Regions from separate parts of the Mesorhizobium sp. M5C.F.Cr.IN.023.01.1.1 genome, predicted to be linked through region 2. Evidence: predicted binding sites of a transcription regulator. Region 2 holds the regulator's gene; each other region holds the start of a gene.
What was found. The regulator LexA, encoded in region 2, represses DNA repair genes until DNA is damaged. The targets are predictions, from matches to a motif close to TGTTCNNNNTGTGTTCNG.

Region 1 (12,058 bases), on a different contig from region 2:
GCTTCCTCTTCGGTGCGGCCGACGAAGGGTGCCACGCCCGGCATGATCAGCACCTGTCCGGGATTGCGGCCGGCAGCCTTCACGCGCGCCTTGATGTCGCGGTAGAATTCTTGCGCCGAGGCCAGATTCTGATGGGCGGTGAAGATGACTTCAGCCGATTGGGCGGCGAGCTTGCGGCCATCCTCCGACTGCCCGGCCTGCACCACCACCGGGTGCCCTTGCACCGGACGCGGCACATTGAGCGGACCCTTGACGCTGAAATGCCGGCCCTTGTGGTCGATGTCGTGAAGCTTGTCCTTATCGTAGAAGCGGCCCGACTTCTTGTCGCGGATGAAGGCATCGTCTTCCCAGCTGTCCCACAACGCCTTGACTGTCTCGACATGCTCGTGCGCCCGGGCATAGCGCTCGGCGTGGGCAGGCTGCGTCTCGCGATTGAAATTGCGTGCGGTCTCGTCGCCCGCCGAGGTCACGACATTCCAGCCGGCCCGGCCATTCGACAGAAGATCGAGCGAGGCGAACTTCCGGGCGAGCGTATACGGCTCCTCATAGGTGGTGGAGGCGGTGGCGATGAAGCCCAGATGCGTGGTGAGCGGCGCCAATGCGGCAAACAGCGTCACCGGCTCGAACCCGGCGATCTTGGCATTGCCGCCTTCGCGGGCGCCGAGGCCGACGGTCAGATTGTCGGCGAGGAAATAGGCATCGAACAGGCCGCGTTCGGCAGTCAGCGCGAGCTGCCTGTGGAACTCGAAATTCGTCGCGCCGTCCGCCGGCGCGTCAGTGTGGCGCCAGGCTGCGATATGCTGTCCGCCACCGGGCAGGAAAGCACCAAGCTTGATCTGCCTGGACTTGCTGGGTCTGGTCATTGCGGGTTCCTTTTGACTGTGCGGAAAGGGATTGAGGGTCATTGATGGGCGTTCAGGCGGCAAGACCGACGCTGCGTGGCATCGCCCGGCACGCTTCGGCGACCGCTTGCCTGGCGCGAGCATGGATGGCTTCGGACACCAGCACGCCGTTGGCGAAGTCCTTGTCGGAGGCGTAAATCGCGGTCGGCAGGGTCAGCGCCTCGAAGAAGCCGAACAGCGGCCGCAGCTGATGTTCGACCACCAGAGAATGACGATCGCCGCCGCCGGTCGCAGCAAGGATGACCGGCTTTCCCCTCAGGGATGACGGGTCGAGCAGGTCGAAGAAATGCTTGAAAAGCCCGGTGTAGCTGCCTTTGAAAGTCGGCGAGCCAACCACCAGGACATCGGCGCCCAGCAATCGCTCGACGATGTTTCTGGCCAACGGATCCAGATCGCCAATGCGCCTTGCCAGCGGGAACGACTGACCGAGATCCTCTAGGTCGAAAACGGTCGAGGCTGCACCGGTGCTGCTCGCCACCTCCGCGACGATGTGGCTGATGAACGCCTTGGTCTTCGACGGACGGGTCAGGTTGCCTGACAGCCCCACCACCAGCTTTTTCGACATTTGAGCTCCTCGCAAAGCGCTTGCGTGGATTAACTCTAGTAAGTTTGTAGAGATTAGTGAGAAAGAAGGTTTCAAAACGAGCCCGCCAAGCGGATTGAGTTTGCGGCACATCGCCGTCGATTGGTTCTTTCGACGCGAAATGCGAACGGCGAGTTTGGCTAGGTGCCTTGACCGCATTCCGGCCATGCGTTGATGATCTCAGCGCACCAAAGCATCGGCCCGGGGATTCGCATGAAAACAGCCGCTCTGACGCATCTGCTCCTGGCCTGTTTGCTGGCATCGCCGGCGCAGGCGGGATGGAAGCCGATCGAGAAGGTCGAGACCTACGCCGTTTCAGGGCAGACCGGTCCCCAGCTCCATGCCTCGATGGGCGAGCGCGGGCCGATGATCGGCAAAGGCAAAGTTCGCGCCATGGCCTACACCGATTTCAAGCTGACCTGGGTCAGGGACTATCAGCGACAAGGCAATGCCTGCGTGCTGGCGTCGGCGCGGCCCAAGCTCATCATAACCTACACCTTGCCCAAAACAGCCGGGCCGGTGCCAACCGCCGTGCAGAAGAGTTGGGACGTTTTCGCCGCCGGACTCGCCGCCCACGAAAAGGTGCATGGCGACATCATCGTCGACATGGTGCGCAAGATCGAGACGGCGACCATCGGCCTGTCCGTCCCCGACGATCCCGGCTGCAGCAAGATCAGGACCGAAATGACCAAGCGGCTTGCCGAACTCTCCCAGGCACAGCGGCAGGCAAGCCGCGATTTCGACCGAATAGAATTCGCCCCGCGCGGCAATCTACAGCAGCTCATCGTCGCTTTGCTGATGGGGCGGTAGTTGGAAGTTGGAGGTCGCGGCAAGCTGGTGGCGGACAGGTCGGCGGGACAGCGCCCCCACTGTCCGGCAGGACAGAGGGGGCGCCATAGAGCACCGGCCTCGCCTCACAACTCCGCCACCGGCGTCCACATCACATCCTCAACCCGCATCGCCCCGGTTGCCAGCATCGCCAGCCGGTCGAAGCCGAGCGCGGCGCCGCTTGCCTGCGGCATGATGGCCAGTGCGGCGAGGAAATCCTCGTCGATCGGATAGCGTTCGCCATAGATGCGCTCCTTCTCGTCCATCTCGAGGATGAAGCGCCGGCGCTGCTCGACGGTGTCGGTCAGCTCGCCGAAGGCGTTGGCCAGCTCGACGCCGCAGCAATAGAGCTCGAAGCGTTCGGCGACCCGCGGGTCATCCGCGCTCGGCCGGGCGAGCGCTGCCTCCGAAATCGGATAGCCGTAAAGAATGGTGGCGCGCCCCTGCCCCAGCGCCGGGTCGATCTTTTCCACCATCACCCGGCTGAACAGATCGGCCCAATTGTCGTCGGGCGCGGTGCGTAAGCCGGCCCGCACCAGAGCCGCGTGGAGCGCTTCGCGATCGGTGCTGCCGTCGGCGGAAACCGTGGCCAGCAGGTCGATGCCGGCGTGGCGCGTGAAGGCCTCGGCGACGCTCAACCGTTCGGGCTCGGCGAACGGATCGGCCGCGCAGCCGCGAAAGACGAAACGTTTTGTGCCGGCGCGCTCGGCGGCCAGCGCGACAAGCCCGGCGCAATCCTCCATCAGGCTCTCATAGGTCTCATCAGCCCGGTACCATTCGAGCATGGTGAAGGATGGATGGTGCAACGGGCCGCGCTCGCGGTTGCGATAGACGGCATTCAGGCTGAAGATGCGCTTCTCTCCGGCGGCGAGCAGCTTCTTGCAGGCGAATTCCGGCGAGGTGTGCAAATAGAGCGGCAGGTGCTGCCCATCCGGCCCGATCGCCTCGGTGGCGAAGGCCGACAGATGCGCCTCGTTGCCGGGCGAGATTTGCAGCGCCGCCGTCTCCACCTCGACGAAGTCGCGGCGGGCAAACCAGTCGCGCAGCGCCGCAGTGATGGCATTGCGCAGGATCAGCCGCGGCCGCCGGTCGGCGTGAACATCAGGCGTCCACCAGGGCGAGGCGGCGGTCATGACAGACGGATTTGCATGGAGGACTGGCGATTGCCGCCAAGATGCGCTAGGCCGCACCGGACGGCTCCCGCAGCCGATTTGCGCCAGTCGGCGCTCCCAGGCCAGTCAACGCTCTTAGGAATAAAGCCCGTGAAGGTCATCGCCAGTTCCCTACGCAAAGGCAATGTCGTCGAAAAGGACGGCAAGCTCTATGTGATCCTCTTTGCCGAAAACATCCATCCGGGCAAGGGCACGCCGGTGACCCAGCTCGACATGCGCCGCATCTCCGATGGAGTGAAGGTTTCGGAGCGCTACCGCACCACCGAGCAGGTCGAGCGTGCCTACGTCGAGGAGCGCGAGCACACTTTCCTCTATCGCGATGGCGAGGGCTTCCATTTCATGAACCCGGAAAGCTACGACCAGGTTGCGGTGTCGGAAGCCGTGGTCGGCGAAATGGCGCCCTATCTCACGGAAGGCATGGCGGTGCAGATCTCGCAGCACAATGGCATCGCCATCTCGCTGGTGTTGCCGCAGCGCGCCACCTTCGAGGTGGTCGAGACCGAGCCGGTGACCAAGGGCCAGACGGCATCCTCGTCCTACAAGCCGGCGACGCTGTCCAACGGCGTGCGCACGCTGGTACCGCCACACATCGGCGCCGGCACCCGCGTGGTGGTGATGACGGCGGACGGCGCGTATGTGGAACGCGCGAAGGATTGAGAGGTTGGGCAATGTGCGTCCAACAAGACGCTGTCGCGATAGGCGCCCGTGATGCAATTTGGCGCCAGGCGGGCGACAGGCGTCGCGTGCTGGAAGCCGACTGGGCGCGCGGCGACTAGAGCAATTCCAGGAAAAGTGTGAACGGTTTTCCGTCCGGAATTGCGCAAAAACAAAGAGATAGAGCGGTTCGGCGTTTCCGTGAAACGATGAACCGCTCTAGTAGCGGGAGCAAATCGCGTACACAGCTGCCAGATATGTGAGTGCAATCGTGACGTAGGAGACGGCGAGTTCGGCCACGATCGAGGAGATTTGAAGCAGCGTCACCGGAAAAACCCTTTGTTAACCCTGCTCGCTAATACCTCTAAATTCTCTCTCTTGACAGTCCCCATAAGTACGATGAGCGAGACCATCTACTCGCTACGGCGCCTCGTCGGCGCGAAATCAAGGTATGCGGGCCGGGACGAACCTTCTTCACTGGACAATGCAGCGGGGATTCAGCCAAGGATGAGACCCGCTACCAGAACCGTAAGGATCATCGACAGCGGAACGGCAAGAAGGCAGCACGCCTCCAAAGTGTTGATTTGCCAAGAGTTCATCGGGCGCTTCCGAGTTGGTTTCCTATCTAAACGGGCAGACCGGGATGGCAGTTCCACGAAAAATCTCCGGCGTCATTCCATGCCGCTCATCGCGCCGATCGACACCAACCCTCATTTCCGGTCATCCACCGGGCACGCGCCAGATGCGTCGCCCAAGCCCGGAATGCCCGTTCCGGCTCCTGCTCCGGGTCAATGTGCAGAACGGTGTGGGCGACCTCACGCCAATCGGCCCCGTCCGCCGAAGCATCGAGCAGCCGGATGTAAGTCAGCATGCAGTGCTCGTCATAGGCGGTCAGCACCGAAGACGTCGGCGCCACGTCTGCGAAATGAGGGTCTAGCGGTGGCTTTGGCATTGCGATCTACCAGCAATGGCGCACCCTAACAGGCCGTCGAGAAGCCCGCGCCCTTCAATTGGAGGACGCTGGCGGATCGAGGTTCGCCTCTAGCCTGATCACCCATCGGTTCGGCGTCCCGCCATCCGTTCGCGCCCTACCCCCGCGGCCGCCGCATCAGCATCATCCCGTAATGCACCGCCAACAAATCCAGCCCGACCTTGAGCAGTTTGGACACAACGTCCCGCGGCTCGCCCGTCTGTTCGGCCAGGCTCTTCACCGTTTCGCCATGGCAGCAGACTTTTTGCACCACGCCCGACACCTCCCAATGCGAAAGCGCCCTGGTGGCATCGGCATAGGCGCGGCCGGCCGACAGGATGCGGTCGGCAACGCCGCCGCCGATGCGGCCGCCGTCGACGCGCTCGGTCAGCGCCATCGGCTTGACGCCGTCCTGTGCCGAGACGCGAAAATCCTCGCGGTAGCGCATACCCGCCTCGCGCTGCTGGCGCGACAGCGAGGTGATGCCGGTCAGCGGGTCGACGTTGCGCACCCGCACGATGCCGCCGGTCGAGGTGTGGCCGTCATTGGAAACCTCATAGATGCGCCTCGCCTCCAGCGTGCCGGTCGCCAGCCGCTTGCGGCCGAAGGCGTCGTCCTTAAGCGCGAAATCATGACCGACCTCCTTGCGGATGCGCACCTGCTCGGCCTCGCCCTTTGCCAGTTTGGGCGCCTTCGGCGCCTTGACCTTGGCGGTCTTCTTGCTCATGGACAGTCTCCTCGTTTAAATGGCTGCCTTCGCAGAACCTGGGTTCCTCGCCCCACGTAGCGGGGCGAGGAACGCAAGACCCAGTTCACGCCGCATCCGCCACAGCCGTAGGGCGATGGTCGCAGAAGCGCGCCGCGTGATAGGCGCAGTAGCTTTTCAGCGGCCGTGTACGCAGGCCGCAGCACAGCATGTCCAGTGCCGGCCGGCTGCCGGGCGCGTCGTTCTCGGGATCTTCCTCCAGCGTCAGATCGAGCGGTGCGCGGCAGCGGTTGAACAGGCAGTCGATGAAGCGCATGGCCGCGACGTGCGGCTGGCGCCCGGCGGCAACGGGGCGCGGCGCCGGCAGCTTGAAGGCCTCGCCGTCCGGCCCGTGGATCTCGCGCACGAACTGGCGCTGCGGCAGCCAGACCGGCGGCGCCAGCCTGGCCGGAGTGCGGGCGATGCTTTGCAATTCCGGATCGGTGTGGTCGGGCATGGTGTTCTTCCATCGAAATTAAAAGGATTGCGTAGGTGTCGAGGCTGCCCCTCTCCCGTGAACGAGGGAGAGGGGAGATCACCACCGGCGGCCAAGCTTCGCCTCGGCCGCCTCGCGGGTGGCGCCGGAAACCGCCCTGCCCGTGCGCCGGTCGATGATGATGAGCGTGCCATCCTCGGTGCGGATGCACGAAAGGCCCGCATTGCACGCGCCGAAATTCGTGGCCGGAGCCGTGACGGGAACGGCTCCGGCCGTTCCGGTCGCCTGCGATGACGGCAGGGCGACCGGAGCCGAGGCGTTAGCCTCGGGCGTCGTCCAGGCCGGGGAGGAGGACAGCCGGGACGGATGGGAAAACGAGATGGGGCAACGGGGCTTGTGCATGGCTGAATATAAGCATAACTCAAAAAGTTATGCAAGCCATTCTTTCATGGACGAAACCGATTCTTATGTTTCAGATGGCGCCATGGCGAAAACCTCATTGTCGATCAAGGTCGGGGCGGCGATCCGCAAGGCGCGCAAGCAGCGTGGCCTGGTGATGCGCCACATTGCCGAGCACAACGACACCGATGTCGCCGCCGTCGGCAATTGGGAAACCGGCCGCAACCTGCCAAAAACCGAGAACCTTTTGAAGACCGCCGCCTTCCTGCGCGTCGACCCGGTGGCGCTCGGCAAGGGCGAGGTCGTCTTCCTCGACGACGCCGACAATGTCGCCGACGCAGAGATCGTCACCGACGCTGCCCCTCTGCCCGCCGGCCCGATGGACATCGAGCTTCTGGGTGCTGCGGTTGGCGGCGACGACGGCGACTTCACCTTCAACGGCGAGGTCGCCGGCTACGTCCAGCGCCCGCCCGGCATCGCCCATCTGCGCAAGGTGTTTGCGCTGCATGTGCTCTCCGACTCGATGGTGCCGCGCTACGAGCCCGGCGAGATGCTTTATTGCGGCGGCCGCGACGCCGTGCCAGGCGACCATGTGGTGATCGAGATGTTCCCCGAAGAAAACGAACGCAACGGCAAGGCCTTCATCAAGAAGCTTGTCAAGCGCACCGCTGCCGAGCTGGTCGTCGAGCAGTACAATCCGCCGAAGACGCTGACCTTCAACCGCTACGCGATCAAGGCCGTCTTCCGCGTCATCCCGCTCAAGGAACTGCTGGGCTACTGAAGCGCCCTTCCCTTCTCCCCTTGTGGGAGAAGGTGGATTGGCGTGCAGCGCCGAGCCGGATGAGGGGTGCTGGATGAAATGAAGCATTGGCTATCGTCCGCCCTTCACTCCCCCCGGGGAGCAGATCAAAGGCAGGCGTTGGCGATCCGTCCAACACCCCTCATCCGACCGAGCTTCGCTCGGCCACCTTCTCCCACAAGGGGAGAAGGGGTCGGTCTCCGCCATCAAGCCCGCAAGGATCTCTCCAGCGGAACCTCGCGCTCGCTGAGCATCCGCGCCTCGGCGCGGCGCCGCTGCTGCTCGTCGACGAATGCCGCCTGGATCACGACCGCTGCGCCCGGCAGGCCATCGGCGCGGCAGGCCGAGCAAATGAGGCGCCCCGAAAGGGACGCCAGCGGCGTCTGCGCAGTTACCCCGAAGCGCCTGAGCTCAGCCGGCTTCCACCATCTGTTGCGGCCGCAATCGATACACTCGACCGCGATCGAGACAACCTCGGCGATCGTCGCTTCCTTGCCCGGCAATGCCATTGTTCCTGATGCCTCATGTTCCTGTTTTGTTCGCACATTATGGGTTTTTTCCGAAGAGTCGAGTCGGATCTGCCCAAGCCCGTGTAAAGTTTAACTTGCGCATATTTTTGAGTTATGCTCGTATAGGATATTACCGATGGATAGTTAGCGCCGCAGACGTACGCATGGGCGGCAAGACCGGGCATCCGTCGCGGCCGCTCAGCCAAGGAAACCAGGATGGACGCCCTCTCCGCTCAATTCGCCCGTGATTGCGGCTATACCGGCGACAGCCCGGCTATGCTGGCAGCCTTCGCCGCCATCCGCCTCGACGGCATAGGCAAGGCCCGCCTGGGCCATGAGCAGCGCAAGGCGGTGGTCGACGGGCTGAAGCACGGCGAGGCCTTGTTCCTGGCGGCGATCCGCCCGGCGCAGTCGGCCGAGGAGGCGCTCGAGGACGCCGCCCGCTTCATTGCGCTGTTCCGCAACATGCCGCGCTGGCGCCAGGAAAGGCGCGGCGCCGACCTCGCCCGCGCCAGGCAGCAGCGGCTCCTGGCGCGCTTCTTCCGCCGCTACGGCCACCGCCTCTGGGCGCAGCAGGCCGCGTAAGCCGGAGGTCGTCGACGCCATCGGCCGCGAATGGCTGGACCGCACTTGCCGTCGCCAGGCCCGCGCCGTATGTCATCCCCTCAATGAGCGAGATCGAGTTCCGTCGCGCACAAGCGCCCGATCTGCCGGCGATTGTCGCACTGCTTGCCGACGATGCGCTTGGCGCCGGCCGGGAAGACCCGTCGACGCCGCTCGCGCCGTCCTATCTCGATGCCTTCCAGGCAATCGAAGCCGATCCCAACCAGCTGCTGGCGGTGGCCGTCGAAGCCGGGCAAGTGATCGGAACCCTGCAGCTCAGCTTCATTCCGGGCATTTCCAGGAAAGGCGTCTGGCGCGGCCAGATCGAAGGCGTTCGCGTTACCCGGCACCGCCGGTCCGACGGCGTCGGCAAACGCATGATCGAGTGGGCGATTGAAGAGTGCCGCTCGCGCAACTGCAGCTTCGTTCAGCTCGCGACTGACAAGAGCCGACGGGAGGCGCACGCCTTCTACGAGCGCCTCGGCTTCACCGCCAGCCATCGCGGCTACAAGATGGCGTTGTAGGTCGCGGCACCTGTCATTAGCGCTCCTTGACAATCAGCGCTCCTTGACAATCCACTCACGATGTTCTCTTTATGTTCCATACGAAACACCTCAAGACAATGCGGCGTTCGAACCGCCGCGGGCGAACGGGCCGGATGGAAGCCAACATCCTCCACGCGGATCTCGACGCCTTCTATGCCTCGGTCGAACAGTTGCTCGACCCGGCCCTGCGCGGCAAGCCGATCGCCGTCGGCGGCGGCGTTGTGTTGGCCGCGTCCTACGAGGCCAAGGCTTTGGGCGTGCGTGGCGGCATGCCGGGGCGGCGCGCGCGGGAACTTTGCCCCGGGCTGATCTTCGTCGGCGGCCATTTCAAGGACTACCAGCGGCTGGGCGATGCGGCCATCAAAGTGCTCGGCGATTTCACGCCGGTGGTCGAGCGGATTTCCATCGACGAGGCCTTTGCCGACGTCGCCGGCTGCACCCATCTGTTCGGCTCACCAGCCGAGATCGCCGGCACGATCCGCCGCCGCGTGCGCGCCGAGCTCGGCCTGCCGATCTCGGTCGGCGTGGCGCGCACCAAGCATCTGGCCAAGATCGCCTCGCAAGTGGCCAAGCCCGACGGGCTGGTGGTGGTCGATCCGCGTCACGAACTGGAGTTCCTGCACGATCTTCCGGTCGAGCTGATGTGGGGCGTCGGCCCGGTGACCAGGGAGCGGCTGGCCGGCATCGGCGTCAACACCATCGGCGAGCTGGCGAAGACGCCGGGCTGGTCGCTGGAGCGCCTGCTCGGCCCGGCGGCGGGCGAAAAGCTCAACGCGCTGGCCTGGAACCGCGATCCGCGCAAACTCGAGACGCAGCGCCGGGCGCGATCGGCCGGCGCGCAGTCGGCGCTCGGCAGGAAACCGGCCGAGGAGGAAGTCTTCGTGCCGACCCTGCTGCATCTGGCCGACAGGGTCGCCACCAGGCTGCGGGCGAAATCCCGGCCCGGCCGCACGGTGACGGTCCGTGTCCGCTTCGCCGACCTGCGCTCGGTGACGCGCTCGATCACGCTCGACCAGCCTATTTCGGCAACCGCGATGCTGGCCGAGATCGCCGAGGCGCTGGTGCGCAAGGTGCTTGTCGATCATCCGCACGAAAAGACCATTTCGCTGCTGGCGATCGCCGTTTCGCATCTGGAGAAGCAACCGGGCCTGCAGCTGGAACTGCCGCTCGGCCTCGACGACGACAGGTGCCTCCCCGGCACAAGGAAGGGCGCGGCGCGCTGGACCGCCGACCGCGCCATCGACACGATCCGCGACCGTTTCGGCTGGCAGGCGGTCGGCTATGCCTCGGTCACGTTCGGACTGTCGCGATCGGTTCCCGATGCCTTTCGCGAGCTGGCCGAAAAGGAATTGTGAGCCGGCTCCCTATTCCCCTACTGCCCTACTGCCCTACTGCCCTACTCCGAAGCCAGGGGCGACACGGCCGGTCCGTTCAAAGCCGTGCCATCGATAGCAAAATGCGAGCCGTGGCACGGGCAGTCCCAGCAGCGCTCGAGGGAGTTCCAATGGACATGGCAGCCAATATGGGTGCATGCGGCCGAGCGCTTGTAGAGCGTGCCGTCCTCATCGCGAAATGCGGCGATTTTGGCGAGTCCTTCGCGGACGATGGCACCTTCACCCGGGCGCAGCTTGTCGGCAGAATCGATTTCGCCAGGCGCGATATACTCGGCAAAACTCTTGATCGCCGTCGCATTCTCCGCCAGGTAATCGCCGATCGCGCCTGCCGTCTTGCGAGACGGCTCGTAAAGTTCGCGCCAGGGACTTTCCCGCTTTAGAATCAGGTCGGAAACCAACAGGCCGGCCACGACGCCATGGGTAATGCCCTGGCCGGAATCCCCGGTCGCCACAAAGACACGCTGGTTGCCAGGATTGCGGCCAATGAACCCCGCATAATCGACGGTCTCCATCACCTGCCCCGACCACCGATTGGTTTCCACGCCGACATCGGGGACCAGCCTTTTGGTCCAGGCCGCCAGGGCCGCGAAGCGATCACCGGCATCATCGGCCTGCCCTGTTTTGTGGTCTTCACCTCCGACGATCAGGAAGTCGGTCCGATCTTCGCCAGGCTGAAGCCGAACGTAGTGATAAGGGTCCTCAGTATCCCAATACAGGGCATCCGGTATGATATCGCGGGCGATCTCGAACGACATCGCGTAGGTCCGATAGGGCGCTTGCTTGGTATGGAGCGCGACCCGATCGTTGATCGGCGAATTGGTGGCGACAACGGCCGATTTGGCAGACACGGTTAAGCCCGAAACCGTGGTTACGCGCACGCCGCCGTCAATCTCCTCGACGTTTTCGACAATGGTGTTGGCATAAAGCGCGCCGCCGCGCGCACGGATGCCTGCGACCAGCCCGCGGAGATATTTGAGCGGGTGGAAGGTTGCCTGATTGGCGTATCGAAGGGCCTGCGCATCCGAAAAGCCTGCAAACGGCACACTCCTGATCTTCTCGACGTCGACCCCGATTTTCAGAGCGGCGTCCAGCTCGCGCCTGATGTCGGATTCCTGCCTGCCGGAAGCCGGAAACAGAAAGCCGTAGAGGCGTCGGAAATCGCACGCGATACTCTCCGTCTCCTGGATTGATTGGATCCGGTCGATAGCGGCCGATTGGCTTTGATAAAAAATCCGCGCCAGATCCTCACCGCGCAATTTGACCAGTTCCGAAAAATAGTCATCGCAGACGGATGACAGGTGCGCAGTGGTGCGAGCCGTCATGCCGCTTCCAATCCGACCGCGATCGACGACGGCCACCTTTTGCCCGGCCACGGCCAGTTCGTAGGCGACCGACAGTCCGGCAATTCCAGACCCGACGACGACGACATCGACCTGTTCGCTCTGCCCGAGCGGCACCGCGTCGGGCGCTACTTCGGTCGCCGCCCAGAGGGATACAGTCCTTTCGTCGCTGACATTCA
Region 2 (12,058 bases):
CGCCATGGACGGCTATGCCGTGCGGGCCGAGGACGTCGCGTCCGTGCCCGCAAGACTTTCGGTGATCGGCATGGCGCCGGCCGGGCGCGGCTTTGCCGGAACAGTCGGCCCGGCGCAGGCCGTGCGCATCTTCACCGGCGCGCCGCTTCCTGCAGGCGCCGACACCATCGTCATCCAGGAGAATGCCAGGGATCTCGGCGGCGGCAGCGTCGAAGTGACCGCGTCGACGGTTGAAGGCCGCAACATCCGCCGCCTCGGGCTCGATTTCTCGAAGGGCGACGTCCTGCTGGAGAAAGGCCGCCCGCTTGATCCGGCGGCATTGTCGCTGGCGGCGTCGGCCAACCACCCGCAGGTCAGCGTGGTGAAACGGCCGCTGGTCGCCATCATCGCCACCGGCGACGAATTGCTGCCGCCGGGCAGCGGCCTTGGCCCCGACCAGATCATCTCGTCCAATGCCTATGGCGTCGCCGCCGCGGCCCGCTCGGTCGGCGCAAGCGCGCTCGATCTCGGCATCGCCCCCGACCGCAAGGAGGCGATCGCCACGCTGGTGAAACAGGCGGTCGACGCAGACGCCGACGTCATCGTCACGCTGGGCGGCGCCTCGGTCGGCGACCATGATCTGGTCCATGACGTGCTGACCGGCGAAGGCATGACGCTCGATTTCTGGAAAATCGCCATGCGGCCGGGCAAGCCGCTGATGTTCGGGCGGCTGGGCGACATCCGCTGCATCGGCCTGCCTGGCAATCCGGTGGCGAGCCTGGTCTGCACGCAGCTCTTTCTGAAGCCGCTGCTTGCGCGGCTCGGCGGCCGGGCCTTCCGGCAGGACATGCGTCAGGCGCGGCTCGGCGCCGCCATGCCAGCCAACGATCTTAGGCAGGACTATGTACGCGCGGTGGTGAAGGAAGAAGAAGCCGGCACGCCACTGGCGACCCCGTTCGGCATCCAGGATTCCTCGATGCTCAAAATGCTGGCCGACGCCAACGGGCTGATCGTGCGCGAGCCATTCGCTCCCCCAGCCGCGACGGGCGCCGCGTGCAGCGTGCTGATGCTACGCTGAACAAAACGTCAACACATTCATTAAACTTTAAACGGTTGCGGAACACAACTGGAACAGATAGTGTTTGTTCTGGGTTTGTTTTTCTGATTCTGTTGGGGGTCGCGATGCTGACACGCAAACAACATGAACTGCTGATGTTCATCCACGAGCGGCTGAAGGAAAGCGGCATTCCGCCCTCGTTCGACGAGATGAAGGAAGCGCTCGACCTCGCCTCCAAGTCGGGGATCCATCGGCTGATCACGGCGCTGGAGGAGCGCGGTTTCATTCGCCGCCTGCCCAACCGGGCCCGCGCGCTGGAGGTGCTGCGCCTGCCCGATTCGATCGCGCCCGGCCTCAATGCGGCGCGCAAATTCTCGCCAAGCGTCATTCAGGGCAGCCTTGGGCAGGGCAGCCTCGGACGACAAATCAAACCGGCGCCTTCGCGCCTGCCCGCGGCCGGCAATGACGACGACGTCGTTGCCACCATCTCCATACCGGTGATGGGCCGCATCGCTGCCGGTGTGCCGATCGACGCCATCCAGCACCAGACGCATTCGATCTCGGTACCACCGGACATGATCACCGGCGGCACGCACTACGCGCTGGAGGTCAAGGGTGATTCGATGATCGAGGCCGGCATTTTCGACGGCGACACGGTTATCATCCGCAACGCCGACACCGCCCAGCCTGGCGAGATCATCGTCGCCTTGGTCGACGAGGAGGAAGCGACGCTGAAGCGGTTCCGCCGCAAGGGCGCCTCGATCGCACTGGAAGCCGCCAATCCGGCCTATGAGACGCGCATCTTCGGGCCGGACCGGGTCAAGGTGCAAGGCAAGCTCGTCGGACTGATCCGGCGTTACTGAGCGGCAGGCTTCTTGGGTTTCTCGGCCCTGCGGTATTGCGGCAAGCCCCTCGCCTCGCGCGAAAATCTCCGCTGCTCGTGCCAAGGCCTATATGGCTGTCTGACGGCAAAACGGATTTCTGCGCGCGTCGTCGCTGATAGCGGATCGAAGAAGACGGCGGCACTGCCCATGCGAGCGAGCTGCCGTTTGGTGACGACGAGAACCAGCGGATTGCGGCAGGGATTATAATAGGCTGTGGCATCGTCGATGACGATCAAATCCGCATAGGCACAGGCTGGCCGTGCGGTTTTGCGGTCGTCGGCGAGTGCGATGATCGCGCCGGACGGGTGTCGGGCGAGGCACAGGCCGGCAGTGCAGTAAAAGGGCGCTCCCGGCGGCAGGTCGGCCGGGTCGGCGATGTCGAACCGCACGTCTCCTTTTTCGAATTTTTCCGGCTCGACAATGGTCGCTGAAACCAGCGCATGTTTCCAGTTGTCGGTGGTGAATTCGTTCGAACGCACCCGGTTGACGGCAAGTTCGCCGCCGCCGATCGGCAGCGCCACCAGATGCGCATCTTCCGAAATCAGCACATCGGGGGTGCGCGTGTCGGAAATCGTCAGCAGGCCGGCGAGCGCAAAGGGAAGTGCCGCAAGCCGCAACCATGTCGTCGCCATCGTGGCGATGACCAGGGCGACCGTCACCAGCAGAACCGACTGCAACGAGATCAGCCCGACTGCATCGACCGGCGACCGCTCGGAAATCCATCCCGATATTGCGATCATGGCCGTCAGTCCCTTGCCCATCATGTAGAGGAAAGGTCCGTCGAAGCCGAAAGGCATTGCCAGAGCGCTGAGGACAGCCTGGAACATGACGACCGTGACGATTGGCATGACCGCCAGATTGGCGAACAGGCTAAGCGGCGATACGCGCTGGAAGTGCCAGATGGCGAAGAGCGCGGTGGCGCTGCCGGCAATGATGGAGGTCATTGCGATGGTACCTGTCCCAGCGGCGAGTTTTCGCGTGACGAAAGCGACCGGCGACCGTCGCTGTGGCGGCGCCGTGGCCCTGTCGGTACGATAGTCGGACCAGCCGGCATAGGCGCCCACGAGAGCAGCAGTCGCGGCGAAGGACATCTGGAAGCTTGGGCCGACCACCTCGTGCGGCGACACGACGATGACGGCGATGGCAGAAACCGTCAGATTGCGCATGGTAAGTGCCGCTCGGTCGAACAGCACGGCGACAAGCATTACCGCCAGCATGATGAAGCTGCGTTCAGCCGCGACCACGATACCGGAAAAAATGAGATAGGCAGCGATGGAAAGGAGTGCGGCAGCAGCCGCATATTTTTTGACCGGCCGGCGTGACGAAAAATCGGGAAACAGCGCAAAGGCGCCGCGCAGCAATCCCATGATCGTGCCGGCGACAAGCGCCATGTGCAGGCCGGAAATCGAGATGATGTGGTAGATGCCGGTGCGCCGCATCGATTCGTTTATCTCTTCGGGAATGCCGGCACGCACGCCGACCATCAGTGCGGCGGCAATCTCCCCCTCGGCGCCACCAATGCTGTCCCTGATATGGTCGGCAATGTTTTCGCGCGCCTTTTCGATCGAGGAAGAAAGGCGCGCGGCGAGCGGCGCATCCTCGGAAACGACGATCTTCGGATTGCCGAGGAAAAAGCCACTGGCACCGATACCGGCGAAATAGCTGTCAAAGGAGAAGTCATAACTGTCCGGCCTAACCGGGCCAGTCGGAGGCAAAAGCCTCACATAACCGGTTGCCACCGAGCCTGCAGTCATCTCAGCGGGAATTTTGCGTGCCGAAACCCTGACACGTCCCGGTGCATAACGCAGTGTCGGCCGGGCGGTCGACATCACGTCGATGGTCAGCCTGATCCGGCCGTTCGCCATCTGATCGAGCCTAACGACACGGCCGGTGAGCTGGGTCTGGATTTCCGAACCGAGCATCTGCGTTCCCGCGCGCCAGGTTTCAACCTTGGCGGCGAGAACACCGAATGCGCACAGCAACGCTGCCATGAAGCACAGATGCGTCTTGCGCCATGAGCGGGTGACAGCCGCACACAATGCCGTGAGGACCGCGACGGCAATGGGCTGCGGAAAGTCCGGTTCGACGGCAAGCGAAAAATAGACGATCACCCCGCACGCCAGAAAAACCGGCACCAGCAGGAAGGCGACGCCGCGGTCGAGTTCCAGGCCGGCTGCCGAGGCCACGCTGTTGCGGATACCGGATGGTGAAAGATGGCTGAGCTGTCGGCGGAAACGAATGACAGGCCCGGGTTGTGGAGCCGGTATTGGCGCGGAGCGGTCCGGCGAAAGAGGCTGGGTGGCCGGGTGCGATGCAGGCAGCGAAGCGGGCAGCGGCTCGGCGTGAGGAACGTCGGCAAACAGCGATCGTTCGCTGACGCTTGTGATCGCGCCCTCGCTCTCGTCCACGCCCCGGCCTGGTCCAGCCATCGGGTCTGCCCCTTGCGCCCTTGACCTCCTATGCTACATGAACGCGCGACGCGCGAAAGTCCGCGCAACCACATCCGTTTCCTGCGCTTGCCTGAGAGTTCCATGTCCGACAAGGTCGTCACCCGTTTTGCCCCCTCGCCCACCGGCTTCCTGCATATTGGCGGGGCGCGCACGGCGCTGTTCAACTGGCTGTATGCGAAACACACTGGCGGCAAGATGCTGCTGCGCATCGAGGACACCGATCGTGAGCGTTCGACCGATGCGGCAACCGCTGCCATTCTCGATGGGCTCGCCTGGCTCGGCCTCACCTGGGACGGCGAGCCGGTATCGCAGTTCGAGCGCGCGCCGCGCCACCGCGCGGTCGCCGAGGAGCTGGTGCGGCTCGGCAAAGCCTATTACTGCTATGCGACGCCGGCCGAGCTGGAGGCGATGCGCGAGAGCGCGCGTGCCAAGGGGCTGCCTCCTCGGTATGACGGCCGCTGGCGCGACCGCGACCCGTCGGAGGCGCCGGCCGGCGCCAAGGGCGCGATCCGCATCAAGGCGCCGGCCGGCGGCGAGACGGTGGTGCATGACCGCGTGCAGGGCGAAGTCCGCTTCCCCAACAAGGATCTCGACGATTTCATCATCCTGCGCTCGGACGGCAATCCGACCTATATGCATGCCGTCGTCGTCGACGACCATGACATGGGCATCACCCACATCATCCGCGGCGACGACCATCTGACCAATGCCGCCCGCCAGATGGTGATCTATCAAGCCATGAACTGGGACGTGCCGTCGATGTCGCATATCCCGCTGATCCATGGCGCCGACGGTGCCAAGCTGTCGAAGCGGCACGGTGCCCTAGGCGTCGAAGCCTATCGTGCCATGGGCTACCTGCCTGAGGCACTGCTCAACTACCTGGCGCGGCTCGGCTGGAGCCACGGCGACGACGAGGTCATGTCGATCGCCGACATGATTGCCTGGTTCGACATCGGCGACGTCAACAAGGGGGCCGCCCGCTTCGACTTCGCCAAGCTCGAGGCGCTGAACGGCGTGCATATGCGCCGCATGAAGAACGCCGAATTGCTCGATATCTTCATCGCCACTTTGCCCTATCTGGAAGGCGGCCCGGCGATCGCAGGGCGCCTCGACGACACGCGCAAGGCGCAGTTGCTCGCCGCCCTGCCCGGCTTAAAGGAGCGGGCCAAGACACTGGTCGAGCTGGCCGACGGTGCCGCCTTCCTGTTTGCCGAGCGGCCGCTGCGGATCGACGAGAAGGCGGCGGCGCTGCTCGGCGATGATGCGCGCGAGATCCTGCGGGGTGCTCATGCGGCGCTGAAGGCGATTTCAGGCGACTGGACGGCCGAAGCAGCGGAGGCTGCGATCCGGGAATATGCGGTGGCCGGCGGCCATAAGCTCGGCGCTGTGGCCCAACCATTGCGCGCCGCGCTCACCGGCAAAAGCACCTCGCCGGGCGTGTTCGACGTGCTTGCCGTGCTTGGCCGCGAGGAAAGCCTGGCGCGCGTCGCGGATCAAATCGATTAGCAAAACTGGCCCAAGAAGATTGGCATTGAAAGGTGGGTTTCGCAGTGCAACATTAGATCTTGGCCCAATTTGGCACGCAAATCCAATTGCGGGCGCAAACGCGCGAACTCCGGTGCTTTCGACGTGTTGCGTTGCAGATATTTCGCCTTTGCCGGCACTGAGAAAACCTAAAGGAGTTTGCAATGTCCGAAGCTGCGACAAAAATGGAATTTGGCGGCAAAACCCACGCGTCGACTGCGAAACTTGAATTCGGCGGCAAAACTCACGAACTCAAGGTGCGAAGCGGCTCGGTCGGACCGGACGTCATCGATATCGGCTCGCTTTACAGCACCACCGGGGCGTTCACTTATGATCCCGGCTTCACTTCGACGGCAAGCTGCGAGTCGGAAATCACCTTCATCGATGGCGATGCCGGCATCCTTTTGCATCGCGGCTATCCGATCGACCAGTTGGCCGAGCATGGCGACTTCCTCGAAGTCTGCTATCTCTTGCTCTACGGCGAATTGCCGACCAAGGCGCAGAAGGACGATTTCGACTACCGAGTGACGCGCCACACCATGGTGCACGAGCAGATGTCGCGCTTCTTCACCGGCTTTCGCCGCGACGCGCACCCGATGGCGGTGATGTGCGGCGTGGTCGGCGCGCTGTCAGCCTTCTATCACGATTCCACCGACATCTCGGACCCCTACCAGCGCATGGTCGCGTCGATGCGGCTGATCGCCAAGATGCCGACGATCGCGGCGATGGCTTATAAGTACCACATCGGCCAGCCCTTCATTTACCCGAAAAACGAGCTGAATTTCGCGGCCAACTTCCTGCATATGTGCTTTGCCGTGCCGTGTGAGGAATACAAGATCAATCCGGTGCTGGCGCGTGCGATGGAGCGCATCTTCATCCTGCATGCCGATCACGAGCAGAACGCCTCGACCTCGACCGTTCGCCTCGCCGGCTCGTCGGGCGCCAACCCGTTTGCCTGCATCGCCGCCGGCATCGCCTGCCTGTGGGGACCGGCTCATGGCGGCGCCAACGAGGCGGCCTTGAACATGCTGGGCGAGATCGGCCATGTCGACCACATCCCGGAATTCATCGCCCGCGCCAAGGACAAGAACGATCCGTTCCGGTTGATGGGCTTCGGCCACCGCGTCTACAAGAACTACGATCCGCGCGCCAAGATCATGCAGAAGACCGCACATGAGGTTTTGGGCGAACTCGGCATCAAGGATGATCCGCTGCTCGACATCGCCATGGAACTGGAAAAGATCGCGCTGACCGACTCCTATTTCATCGAGAAGAAGCTTTATCCGAACGTCGATTTCTATTCCGGCATCACGCTGAAGGCGCTGGGCTTCCCCACCACCATGTTCACCGTGCTGTTCGCGGTCGCCCGTACCGTCGGCTGGATCGCGCAGTGGAAAGAGATGATCGAGGATCCGCACCAGAAGATCGGTCGCCCGCGCCAGCTCTATACAGGTGCGCCGGAACGCGACTACGTGCCGATTGCTAAACGGTGAAATAGAAGAAGTGGTAGTGAGTAGTAATAGGAATTCCAGACGCCGAGCGGTGCTCTGCTATCTTCACTACTCACTACTCACCCTTTGATGTATCTCATCACGACCCCCGCAGCGATATCGCCGGAAGGTTTGTCAACGGCCATGCGTCTGGCCACCTCGGCAAAACCGTCCTTCTGCCATGCGCGATAGGGGGTGTCGGAAAAAAGCGCCTCCAACTGCCGCGCCAGATAGTGCGGCCGCACATATTCGTTGTAGCTTTCCGGCACGATCGGGCGATCGGCGATGAGATTGGGCAAGGCGGCGCTCCATACGGTGATCAGGCGCTGGGCAATCCGCATGACCGGATCGAGCCGGTAGCAGGAGATCATCGGCACGCCCGACAGCGCCAGTTCCAGCGACACCGTTCCCGATGCGATCAGCGCTGCATCGGCCTTGCCGAAGGCCTGCCATTTGCGTTCGGTCTCAAGGATGATCTCCGGCTTCTCGTCCCAGCTTGCCACCGAAGCCCTGACCAGGTCGGCGACATGCGGCACCGTCGGCAACAGCAGGCGCAAGCGGTGTCCGCGTGCGCGTAGGATCGAGATCGTCTTGCCGAACGGGCCAACCAGCCGTCGCACCTCACCGCGACGCGAGCCGGGCAGCACAAGCAGTGTCTTCACACGATCCTCGGACAGGTCGCGCGGCAGGCTTTGCGCCTTGGCAGCGCCGAGCACGCCCGGATCGTGCGTAAGGCGATGGCCGACATAGGTCCCGGGCGGACCGCCGAGGCGGGCGAGCTCCTTCACCTCGAAAGGCAGGATGCAGAGGATATGATCGACATACGGTTTCATCGCCAGCGCCCTGCCCGGCCGCCACGCCCAGACGCTCGGGCAGACATAGTGGACGATCGGGATTGCCGGATCGGCGGCACGCACCTTCTTCGCCACGCGCAGCGAAAAATCCGGGCTGTCGATGGTGATGAGGCAGTCGGGCTTTTCACCGGCGACCGCATCGGCCGTCTGGCTGATCCGTCGCATCAGGCGCGGCAGGTCGCGCAGGATGGCGCTCAGGCCCATCAGCGCGATCTCGCCGCCGTCGAAGAGCGGCGTGAGGCCGAGCGCCTGCAAATGCCGGCCACCGATGCCGACAAGCCGGACCTCGCGGCCGGTCGCGCGCTTGAGCGACGCTACGATGTCGGCGCCAAGCAGGTCGCCGGATTCCTCGCCGGCGACGATGGCGATCTTCAGCGGTTTCTCAGTCGCCATGCATCGGCTCCGCAGCAGGCAGGCCGATCACGAACAGGCCGAGCGCATTGGCGCGGGCAACGACCGTAGGGCCTTCCAGAACCAGCGAGCGGCCGGCTTCGACGGCAATGCCGGCAAGTCCGGCGGCATGCGCCGCCTCGATCGTCTGCGGGCCGATGGAGGGCAGATCGGCGCGCAATTCCTGGCCGGGCTTTGCGCATTTGACCAGGACGCCGCGCGTTCTGCCGGCCAGCCTGCCATGGCCGCGCAACTGCCTTGTTCGTTCGAGCAATCCGTCAGTGCCCTCGACGCCTTCCAGCGCGATGGCGCGGCCGCCGATCGCAACAGCCGCCTGGCCGATATCCAGCGCGCCGATGGCCTTTGCCGCCGCATGCGCCGCTTCGATGTCGCGCCAGTCGGATTTCCGCGGCATAGCCTTGGTCAGCGCGCCTTCGGCCGCGACCAGTTCCGGCACGATCTCATGGGCGCCGACCACCTTGACGCCACGCGCCTCCAGGGCCCGCGTCAAAACCTTCAGCAGGCCGTCGTCGCCGCGGGCAAGCGCCATGACCACCGAAGGAACGACGGCAAGCAAGCCAAGGCTCGGGCGCATGTCGATCAATCGAGGCCGGCGCCTGATCTCGCCGGCAAGAACCAGATGGCTGATCCGTCGGCGCTTCAGCAACGAAGCGAGTGAACCGATATCTTCCAGAGCGAGATTCTCACGCTCGTAGCCGCTGAGCTCGGACTTGCGGTCGGCTTCGCCTTCGATCAGGATAATGACGGGCGGATAGCCTTGTGCGGCCAGGCTGATCGCAACTTCGACCGGCAGACTGCCGCCGCCGGCAATGATGCCGACCTTGGCGTCTGGCGCGAGATCAAGGCCCGTCCGGGTGGCCTCAATCTTTGTCATCTGCATCGTCGCCGTCGCCAGCCTTGAGCGATGGGACGGCATAGTGCCGCTTGCCGCGACTGGCGATGAAATCGATAATTTTCATGGCGGTCGGTGACGAGGCGAATTCCGCCTTGGCGAACTCGACGTTCTCGCCGACGGTTCGGGAGCGATCGAAGATCGTCCTGTAGGCCTTGCGCAGCGTATGGATCTCGGAGCGCGGCAGGCCCGCGCGCTTCAGGCCGATGATGTTGAGGCCGCGAAGGCTGGCGCGATTGCCGACGGCGATGGCGTAGGGAATGACATCCCCGACGATTGCCGAGCAACCGCCGAGAAAGGCGTTGTCGCCGACGCGGACAAACTGATGAACGGCGGTGAGGCCACCGATATAGACGTTGTCGCCGATCTCGCAATGGCCGCCCAGCGTCGCCTGATTGGCGAAGGTGGCATTCTTGCCGACGATGCAGTCATGGGCGATGTGGGCGTAGGCAAGGAAGTTGCCGTTGTCGCCAATCGTCGTCTCGCCGCGGCTGGAATCGGTGCCGAGGTGCATGGTCACGCCTTCGCGGATCGTGCAGTTCTCGCCGATGACCAGCGTGGTGCGGCCGCCCTTGTGCTTGGTGTTCTGCGGCGGCGCGCCCAGTGTCGCCATCGGATACACTTTGGTCGACGCACCGATGATGGTCGCGCCCTTCACCGAGACGTGGCTGACCAGTTCGACGCGGTCGCCGATCACCGCGTCGGCGCTGATGTGGCAGAATGGCCCGACGCGGACGCCTTCACCGATTTTTGCGCCGGCCTCGATGACCGACGATGGATGGATGACTGTCTGGATTTTCATAAGCATTCGATCGTCAGTCGCTCGTAATCATCATCGCCGAGATCTCGGCTTCCGCGGCCTTGACGCCGTCGACCAGAGCCTCGCAGGCGAATTTGAGAAGGTTGCCGCGTTTCTTGATTTTCTTCACATGGATCTTCAACTGGTCGCCGGGAACGACCGGTTTACGGAATTTGGCATTGTCGATGGTCAGGAAATAGACCAGCGACGGTTTTTCGGTGCCAAGGCTGCGGATGCAGATGGCGCCGGCCGTCTGCGCCATCGCCTCGACGATCAGCACGCCCGGCATGACCGGCTGATCCGGGAAATGACCCTGGAAATGCGGCTCGTTTATGGTCACGTTCTTGATGCCGATAGCGGACTCGTCGCCATCAATGTCGATGATGCGGTCGATCATCAGGAACGGATAGCGATGCGGCAGGAGCTTCATCAGCCCCAATATGTCGACCGCCTCGAGCGTCGTCGCCGCCACCATTTCAGCTCTTTCCTCCGTCGCCGGATTTGCGCGCCCTGGCCAGTCTTCTCAGAGCCGCGATCTCCCGCATGGCTTCCGCCATCGGCTGCGCTGGGTATCCACCCCAAATCTCGCCCGCGGGGACGTTGCTCATGAACCCGCTTCTTGCAGCAAGCTTGGCTCCTGTTCCTATGGTCAGGTGATCTGCAAGGCCGACACCGCCACCCATGGTGACGTTGTCGCCCACCGTTACGGAACCGGAAATACCCGAAAGGCCGGCGATTATGCAGTTGCGGCCGATACGGACGTTATGAGCGATCTGCACCAGATTGTCGATCTTGGTGCCTTGACCGATGATCGTGTCGGACATGGCGCCACGATCGACCGTGGTGTTCGAGCCGATCTCGACGTCGTCCTGGATAATGACCCGGCCGATTTGCGGGACGCGCTCCGGGCCCTTGGCGCCGGCCACGAAGCCAAAACCGTCCTGGCCGATGCGGGCGCCGCCATGAATGATGACGCGGTTGCCGATAAGCGCGTACTGGATGCTGGCGCCTGGACCGACATAGCCGTCGCGGCCGAACTGGCAGGAGGGACCGATGACGGCATGAGGAGCAATGACGGTTCCGCTGCCGATAGAAGCGCGGGGGCCGATGATCGCGCCGGCCTCGACGATCGCGCCGGCCTCGACATGCGCCGATGGATCGACATGGGCATGCGGCGAGATACCGGTTTCGCCGGTCATCGGCGCCGGTGTCGCAGCCGCCGGAAAAAGAAGGCGTCCGACCATCGCGAAAGCCTGTTGCGGGCGCGGATGGACCAGAACCGCGATGCCCGCCGGCGCTTTCCCGGCAAATTCGGCGGGACAGAGAACCGCCGCTGCCCGCAGCGATTGCATCAGCGCGAAGTTGCGCCTGCCATCGACGAAGACAAGAGCGTGCTCGCCGCCTTCGCTTGCCGGCGCCAAGGCTTCGATCGATATGTCGGAGAGGTCGGAATCAACAAGCACCGAGCCGGTCAGATTCGCGACTTCGCCAGCCGTATACCGGCGTGATGGCGCGAAGAACACCGGATCGGTCATTCCAGAAGCTATATCCAGCTAGCGCATGACCCCGAAAATCGGAATCGATTTTCGGAAAGGATCATGCGCAAAATCAAAGTTCTACAGCGTCCTTTGCGCGTCCAAGAGGACGCGCGGCGCTGTAGTGTCGGATCACTCTCTTCCGGACGCCAACGGCCCCGAAGCATCGTTGCCCGCCGATCA
Region 3 (6,300 bases), on a different contig from region 2:
AAGGGCCGGATGAGGGGCAGAGCCGGCCTCTGCAACATTTGCGCTGCCCTCATCTGCCTCCCCGTAAACGGGGAGAAGGACCTAATCCACCCACATTCCCGTTCGTTTGTGCCATCCGGCGATCGATTCTTCCGGATAAATATCGAAGACCTTGTCGTCCTTGCCGATTTCGGGCTCGACCCAGTTCGCCTTGTATTTCAGCATGAGGTGCACCTTTTCAGGCGGTTTCGGCAGGTCCGTGTCGACCGCCGAGGCGAAGGGATGGACCAGCTCCGGCCAGGTCGGATCGTAGAGCCAGAGTGCCGATCCGCATCTCTTGCAGAAATTCCGCTCGCCTGACGAGATCTCGCACTGTGGATGCTCGTCGTCCTCGATCTTGGCCTGGTAGACGCCAAGATTGCGGTTGCCCTTGATTTTCAGCGTATCGAAATCGGCACCGAGATTGATGGCAAAGCCGCCGCCGCCCTGCTGCTTGCGGCAGATCGAGCAGTAGCAAAGCATGAACGGCACCGGCGTGTGGCTTTCCACCTCGAAGCGGACGGCATCGCACCGGCAGGACCCTTTGAGTAGAAGCGGCATGAAAAACTCCGACGAAATTGGTTTTCAACTTGTCAGGATGGTGCCGGCTGCGGCGATGACAAGGGGAAATCCGGGTGACATGATCGCGGCATGGACAATGAGCGCATTGCCGAACTTTTCGAAGGCCTCGGCCCGGTCAGAATTCGCAAGATGTTCGGCGGCAAGGGCATCTACTTCGACGGCGTCATCGTCGCCATCGTCATCCGTGACGAATTGATGCTGAAGGCCGACTCGGAAAGCGCGCCCGAATTCGAAGCGGCCGGCTGCCGGCAATGGACCTACACCGGCTCGCGGCACGGCAAGCTCGTGTCCATGCCGTATTGGAGCATTCCCGACAGCGCCTTCGACGATCCGGATGAGATGGCGGTCTGGGCGCGCCGGGCCTATGAGGCGGGGCTGCGCGCCGGCAAATAGGTGTGTCCGCTAGCCGCTCAGCCTAAGATAATCGCTTCAGGTTGGCGCCTCGGGCACGAATGCCAGCGCCTCGGCAAAGATAGCGCTCGTGGAGGCGGCGCTCTCGACGGCGAGCATCGCGGCGGCAACGCCTTCGCGCAGCGCCGCGCGCAGCGTCAGGCCGTGCAGCAGAGCGGCGACCGTAGCGCCCGCCAGCACATCGGCGGCGACGTCGGTGACCTTTCTTGGCGGCGGGATCGAGAAGGCGCCGGCTTCGTCGAAACCCAGCACCGGACCGTCATCTGCCGTCACCACACCGCTTTTGAGGCCTGCGCGCCTCAAGCCGTCGGCGATATCTTGCTCCGCAGCACCGATATCGACATCGGCGAGTGCGATGGCCTCGCGCCGGTTCATGAAGAGCAGCGCCAGACTGTCGAGCACCGGCGCGAGCCGCACCGCCTTGTCTGGTGAAGCGGCGAGGGCGAAGACCGGCTTGCCGGCGGCAAGCGCCACCAGTCGCTCCAGCGCGGTCGACGGCAGGTTTGCGTCGCACAGAACCGCATCGGCGGTGCTGATCGCCTCGCGCACCTTGGCACGGCGGATCTGCTTGGCAAGCGCCAGGTCGTAGAGCGCCATATCGGCAAGGCCGACGATCAGCGCGCCGTCGCCGTCGATTATCGTCGTGTTGCTCGGCGTCGTGCGATCGAGGAACACCACGGATAGATCGGCGATGCCGGCCGCAACGATGGCGCGCGAGACCGTGTCGGCCAGAACATCGCCGCCGCGCACCGAAAGCAGCGAGCCGGAGACGCCGCGCCGCACGGCGCCGCGCAGCGCATTGAAGACGGCGCCGCCGACATCCTCGCGCATCGTGCCGGGATTCGACGCCGCCGGCACAAAGGCGCCCGAAACCTGGCCGCGCCGATCTATATAGGCGCCGCCTACGGCCAGGATTGTCGGCGACTTCATCATGCCTGGGAGGAGACCTTTGCTGTTGCCGGGCAAAGACTAGGGTGTCCGGCGGAACCCGGCAACCGAAGGCGCGATTCGTAAGATGCCAGCACGATCCTGCGAGGGAAGCGGGATACATCCGGGAGTGAAAGCACGAAACAAAAAAAGAACAAATCCCGATATTGTTTGTTTTTCAATCGTTTGTCTCCCCTTGCCAGACGAGAACAAAAAAGGTACAAATTAATAAGGATTACGGATTGTCCGGCCTTCATTGACGACCAAGGGGTGATGTATCATGGCTCAGAATTCTTTGCGGCTTGTAGAGGACAAAGCAGTGGATAAATCAAAGGCTCTGGATGCGGCGCTGTCGCAAATCGAGCGTGCCTTCGGCAAGGGCTCGATCATGCGGCTCGGCGCAAACGAGCAGGTCGTCGAGATAGAAACGGTGCCGACCGGTTCACTTGGCCTCGACATCGCGCTTGGCGTCGGCGGCCTGCCGCGCGGCCGCATCGTCGAGATCTATGGGCCGGAAAGCTCGGGCAAGACGACGCTGGCGCTGCACACGGTGGCCGAAGCCCAGAAGAAGGGCGGCATCTGCGCCTTTGTCGATGCCGAGCACGCGCTCGATCCGGTCTATGCGCGCAAGCTCGGCGTCGACCTCGAAAACCTGCTGATCTCGCAGCCCGATACCGGCGAACAGGCGCTGGAGATCTGCGACACGCTGGTGCGTTCCGGCGCCATCGACGTGCTGGTGGTCGATTCGGTCGCGGCGCTGACGCCGCGCGCCGAAATCGAGGGCGAAATGGGCGATTCACTGCCCGGCCTGCAGGCCCGCCTGATGAGCCAGGCGCTGCGCAAGCTGACCGCCTCGATCTCGCGCTCCAACACCATGGTCATCTTCATCAACCAGATCCGCATGAAGATCGGCGTGATGTTCGGTTCGCCCGAGACCACGACCGGCGGCAACGCGCTGAAATTCTATGCTTCGGTGCGCCTCGACATTCGCCGCATCGGCTCGGTCAAGGACCGCGATGAGGTCGTCGGCAACCAGACCCGCGTCAAGGTGGTCAAGAACAAGCTGGCGCCGCCCTTCAAGGTGGTCGAGTTCGACATCATGTATGGCGAGGGCGTGTCCAAGACCGGCGAGTTGGTCGACCTCGGCGTCAAGGCCGGCGTGGTCGAGAAGTCGGGCGCCTGGTTCTCCTATAATTCGCAGCGTCTCGGCCAGGGCCGCGAAAACGCAAAACTGTTCCTGCGCGACAATCCCGACACGGCACGCGAGATCGAGCTGGCGCTGAGGCAGAATGCCGGGCTGATCGCCGAGAAATTCCTCGAAAATGGCGGCGCCGAGACCGGCGACGACGGTTTCGAGGACGAAGCTGGCGCGATGTAAGATACAGGCTGTGCCAGTCAAAGTTACCCGTTTGAGTTCGCGTATCCCGAATTGAGTTGGTTTATCGATGTGTTTATGCCGCCGGCCCTGGGCCGGCGGTTTGCGTTTTTGCCGGTAGCGCTGGTCATTCTGAACAGCCGGTAAGGGCTACGGTTTGGAGCAATTCCGTGTTTCTGGACAGGGTGCGGTGCGACCGCTAAAAGGCCATGTCTGTTTTCCGCCGGCAATCGGCGGTTCTCTCGAAAAGGCAGTATTCATGAGTGGCGTCAACGAGATCAGGTCGGCATTTCTCGACTATTTCCGCAAAGAGGGTCACGAGGTCGTGGCGTCGAGCCCCCTGGTGCCGCGCAACGACCCGACGCTCATGTTCACCAACGCTGGCATGGTGCAGTTCAAGAACGTCTTCACCGGGTTTGAAACCCGTCCCTATTCGCGCGCCACGACTTCGCAGAAATGCGTGCGCGCCGGTGGCAAGCACAACGACCTCGACAATGTCGGCTACACTGCCCGTCACCACACCTTCTTCGAGATGCTCGGCAATTTCTCCTTCGGCGATTATTTCAAGGAGCGCGCCATCGAGCTTGCCTGGAACCTGATCACCCGCGAGTTCGGCATCGCCAAGCACAGGCTTCTGGTGACCGTCTACCATACCGACGACGCGGCCGCGGGCTTCTGGAAGAAGATCGCCGGGCTGCCGGAGGACAGGATCATCCGGATCGCCACCAGCGACAATTTCTGGGCGATGGGCGATACCGGTCCCTGCGGCCCGTGCTCGGAAATCTTCTACGACCATGGCGCCGACATTCCGGGCGGCCCGCCCGGCAGCGCGGATGAGGACGGCGACCGTTTCATCGAGATCTGGAACCTCGTCTTCATGCAGTTCGAGCAGGTGACGAAGGCGGAGCGGATCGAACTGCCGCGCCCGTCGATCGATACCGGCATGGGTTTGGAGCGCATCGCCGCCGTCCTGCAGGGCGAGCACGACAATTACGATATCGATCTGTTCAAGGCGCTGATCCGTGCCTCGGAAGAGGCGACCGGCGTCAAGGCGGAAGGCAAGAACCGGGCAAGCCACCGCGTTATTGCCGATCACCTGCGCGCATCGAGCTTCCTCATCGCCGATGGCGTGCTGCCGTCGAACGAAGGCCGCGGCTACGTGCTGCGTCGCATCATGCGCCGCGCCATGCGCCATGCGCAGCTTTTGGGCGCCCGTGATCCGCTGATGTGGCGGCTGGTGCCGGCGCTGGTGCGCGAGATGGGCCAAGCCTATCCCGAACTGGTGCGCGGCCAGCCGCTGATATCAGAGACGCTGAAGCTCGAGGAAACGCGCTTCCGCAAGACGCTGGCGCGCGGCCTCGGCCTGCTTGCCGACGCGACCGAGACGCTCGGCAGCGGCGACCGGCTCGACGGGGAGACGGCGTTCAAGCTCTACGACACCTATGGCTTCCCGCTCGACCTCACTCAGGACGCACTGCGCCCGCGCGGGGTTTCGGTCGACCTCGACGGCTTCAATGCAGCGATGGAGCGCCAAAAGGCCGAGGCGCGCAAGAGCTGGGCCGGCTCCGGCGACGCGGCCACCGAGACCGTCTGGTTCGCGGTGCGCGAGAAGGCGGGCGCGACCGAGTTTCTCGGCTACGACACCGAGCAAGCGGAAGGCATTGTTCAGGCGCTGGTCAGGGATGGCGTTGCAGTGGAGAGCGCCGTTGCCGGCGACAGCGTCGGCGTCGTCGTCAACCAGACGCCGTTCTATGGCGAGTCCGGCGGTCAGATGGGCGACACCGGCACGATTTCGGGCGAAGGCTTTGCCATCGAGGTCACCGACGCGCAGAAGAAGGGCGACGGCCTGTTCGTGCATTTCGGCAAGGTCACCAAGGGCACCGTCAGGACGGGTGAAGCGGTCGAGTTGAAGGTCGACCATATCAGGCGCACGCGGCTACGCTCCAACCATTCGGCGACTCATCTTGTCCACGAGGCGCTGCGCGAGGTGCTCGGCACCCATGTCGCGCAAAAAGGCTCGCTGGTCGCGCCGGAACGGCTGCGCTTCGACTTTTCCCATCCCAAGCCCATCTCTTCGGAAGAGCTGGAACGCGTCGAGGCGATGGCGAACGAGATCGTCGTCCAGAACAGCCCGGTGACGACGCGGCTGATGAGTGTCGACGACGCGATCGCCGAGGGCGCCATGGCGCTGTTCGGCGAGAAATACGGCGACGAGGTTCGCGTCGTGTCGATGGGCACCGTGGTAACCGGCGACAAGGCCGGCAAGCCCTATTCGGTCGAGCTGTGCGGTGGCACCCATGTCGGCGCTACCGGGGACATCGGCCTGGTTCGGCTGGTGTCGGAGGGCGCCGTCGCTGCCGGCGTGCGCCGCATCGAGGCGCTGACCGGAGAGGCGGCCAGAAAGCATCTCGACGAGCAGGACAAGCGGCTGAAGGCGGTCGCGGCCGCGCTGAAGATTTCGCCGGCCGACGTGCCGGCTCGCGTCGAGGCGCTGCTGGACGAGCGCAAGAAACTCGAGAAGGAGCTCACCGAAGCGCGCAAGAAGCTGGCGCTGGGCGACCGCTCGCCAGCCGGCGTGCCTGCCGAGAACGAGACCATTGCCGGTGTCGGCTTCCTCGGCAAGGCGGTAGCGGGCGTCGCGCCAAAGGACTTGAAGCCTCTGGCCGATGCCGGCAAGAAGTCGCTCGGCTCCGGCGTCGTCGTCTTCGTTGGCGCCGGCGAGGACAACAAGGCCAGCGTCGTGGTCGGCGTCACCGACGACCTGACCGGCCGCTTCAGCGCCGTCGATCTGGTGCGCGTGGCATCCGCGGCATTGGGCGGGCAGGGCGGCGGCGGCCGGCCTGATATGGCCCAGGCCGGCGGCCCGGATGCCTCGAAAGCCGAGAATGCGATCGCTGCGGTGAAGGCAGCACTGGAGGCGGCCTGATCGGTTGCAGGAAGGCTTTGGGTTCCTCGCCCCCACGGAAGTGGTACGGAAGTGGGGGAGA

Region 1: a site for LexA is predicted at 9,186-9,203, ahead of dinB (DNA polymerase IV). Genes of this name have one in related genera too.
Region 3: a site for LexA is predicted at 2,078-2,095, ahead of recA (recombinase RecA). Genes of this name have one in related genera too.

What each region holds. Positions count from the first base shown of each region.
Region 1 covers NZ_RZSU01000014.1:40,407-52,464, forward strand. Annotated here, with positions in the region: gene EOA78_RS08340 (LLM class flavin-dependent oxidoreductase) at 1-863, opposite strand, end outside; gene msuE (FMN reductase) at 916-1,467, opposite strand; gene EOA78_RS08350 (DUF922 domain-containing protein) at 1,699-2,295, shown strand; gene epmA (EF-P lysine aminoacylase EpmA) at 2,400-3,446, opposite strand; gene efp (elongation factor P) at 3,576-4,142, shown strand; gene EOA78_RS08365 (hypothetical protein) at 4,825-5,091, opposite strand; gene EOA78_RS08370 (DUF6456 domain-containing protein) at 5,228-5,836, opposite strand; gene EOA78_RS08375 (hypothetical protein) at 5,922-6,311, opposite strand; gene EOA78_RS08380 (hypothetical protein) at 6,390-6,692, opposite strand; gene EOA78_RS08385 (helix-turn-helix transcriptional regulator) at 6,775-7,470, shown strand; gene EOA78_RS08390 (hypothetical protein) at 7,695-7,997, opposite strand; gene EOA78_RS08395 (hypothetical protein) at 8,214-8,582, shown strand; gene EOA78_RS08400 (GNAT family N-acetyltransferase) at 8,666-9,124, shown strand; gene dinB (DNA polymerase IV) at 9,259-10,500, shown strand; gene EOA78_RS08410 (FAD-dependent oxidoreductase) at 10,542-12,058, opposite strand, start outside.
Region 2 covers NZ_RZSU01000016.1:75,661-87,718, reverse strand. Annotated here, with positions in the region: partial or broken gene glp (gephyrin-like molybdotransferase Glp) at 1-1,057, shown strand, start outside; gene lexA (transcriptional repressor LexA) at 1,162-1,899, shown strand; gene EOA78_RS09510 (ComEC/Rec2 family competence protein) at 1,893-4,349, opposite strand; gene gltX (glutamate--tRNA ligase) at 4,452-5,876, shown strand; gene gltA (citrate synthase) at 6,059-7,387, shown strand; gene lpxB (lipid-A-disaccharide synthase) at 7,465-8,631, opposite strand; gene lpxI (UDP-2,3-diacylglucosamine diphosphatase LpxI) at 8,621-9,523, opposite strand; gene lpxA (acyl-ACP--UDP-N-acetylglucosamine O-acyltransferase) at 9,510-10,343, opposite strand; gene fabZ (3-hydroxyacyl-ACP dehydratase FabZ) at 10,357-10,815, opposite strand; gene lpxD (UDP-3-O-(3-hydroxymyristoyl)glucosamine N-acyltransferase) at 10,817-11,875, opposite strand; gene bamA (outer membrane protein assembly factor BamA) at 12,056-12,058, opposite strand, start outside.
Region 3 covers NZ_RZSU01000188.1:270-6,569, reverse strand. Annotated here, with positions in the region: gene EOA78_RS34545 (GFA family protein) at 82-579, opposite strand; gene EOA78_RS34540 (TfoX/Sxy family protein) at 670-993, shown strand; gene EOA78_RS34535 (carbohydrate kinase family protein) at 1,030-1,944, opposite strand; gene recA (recombinase RecA) at 2,219-3,316, shown strand; gene alaS (alanine--tRNA ligase) at 3,573-6,239, shown strand.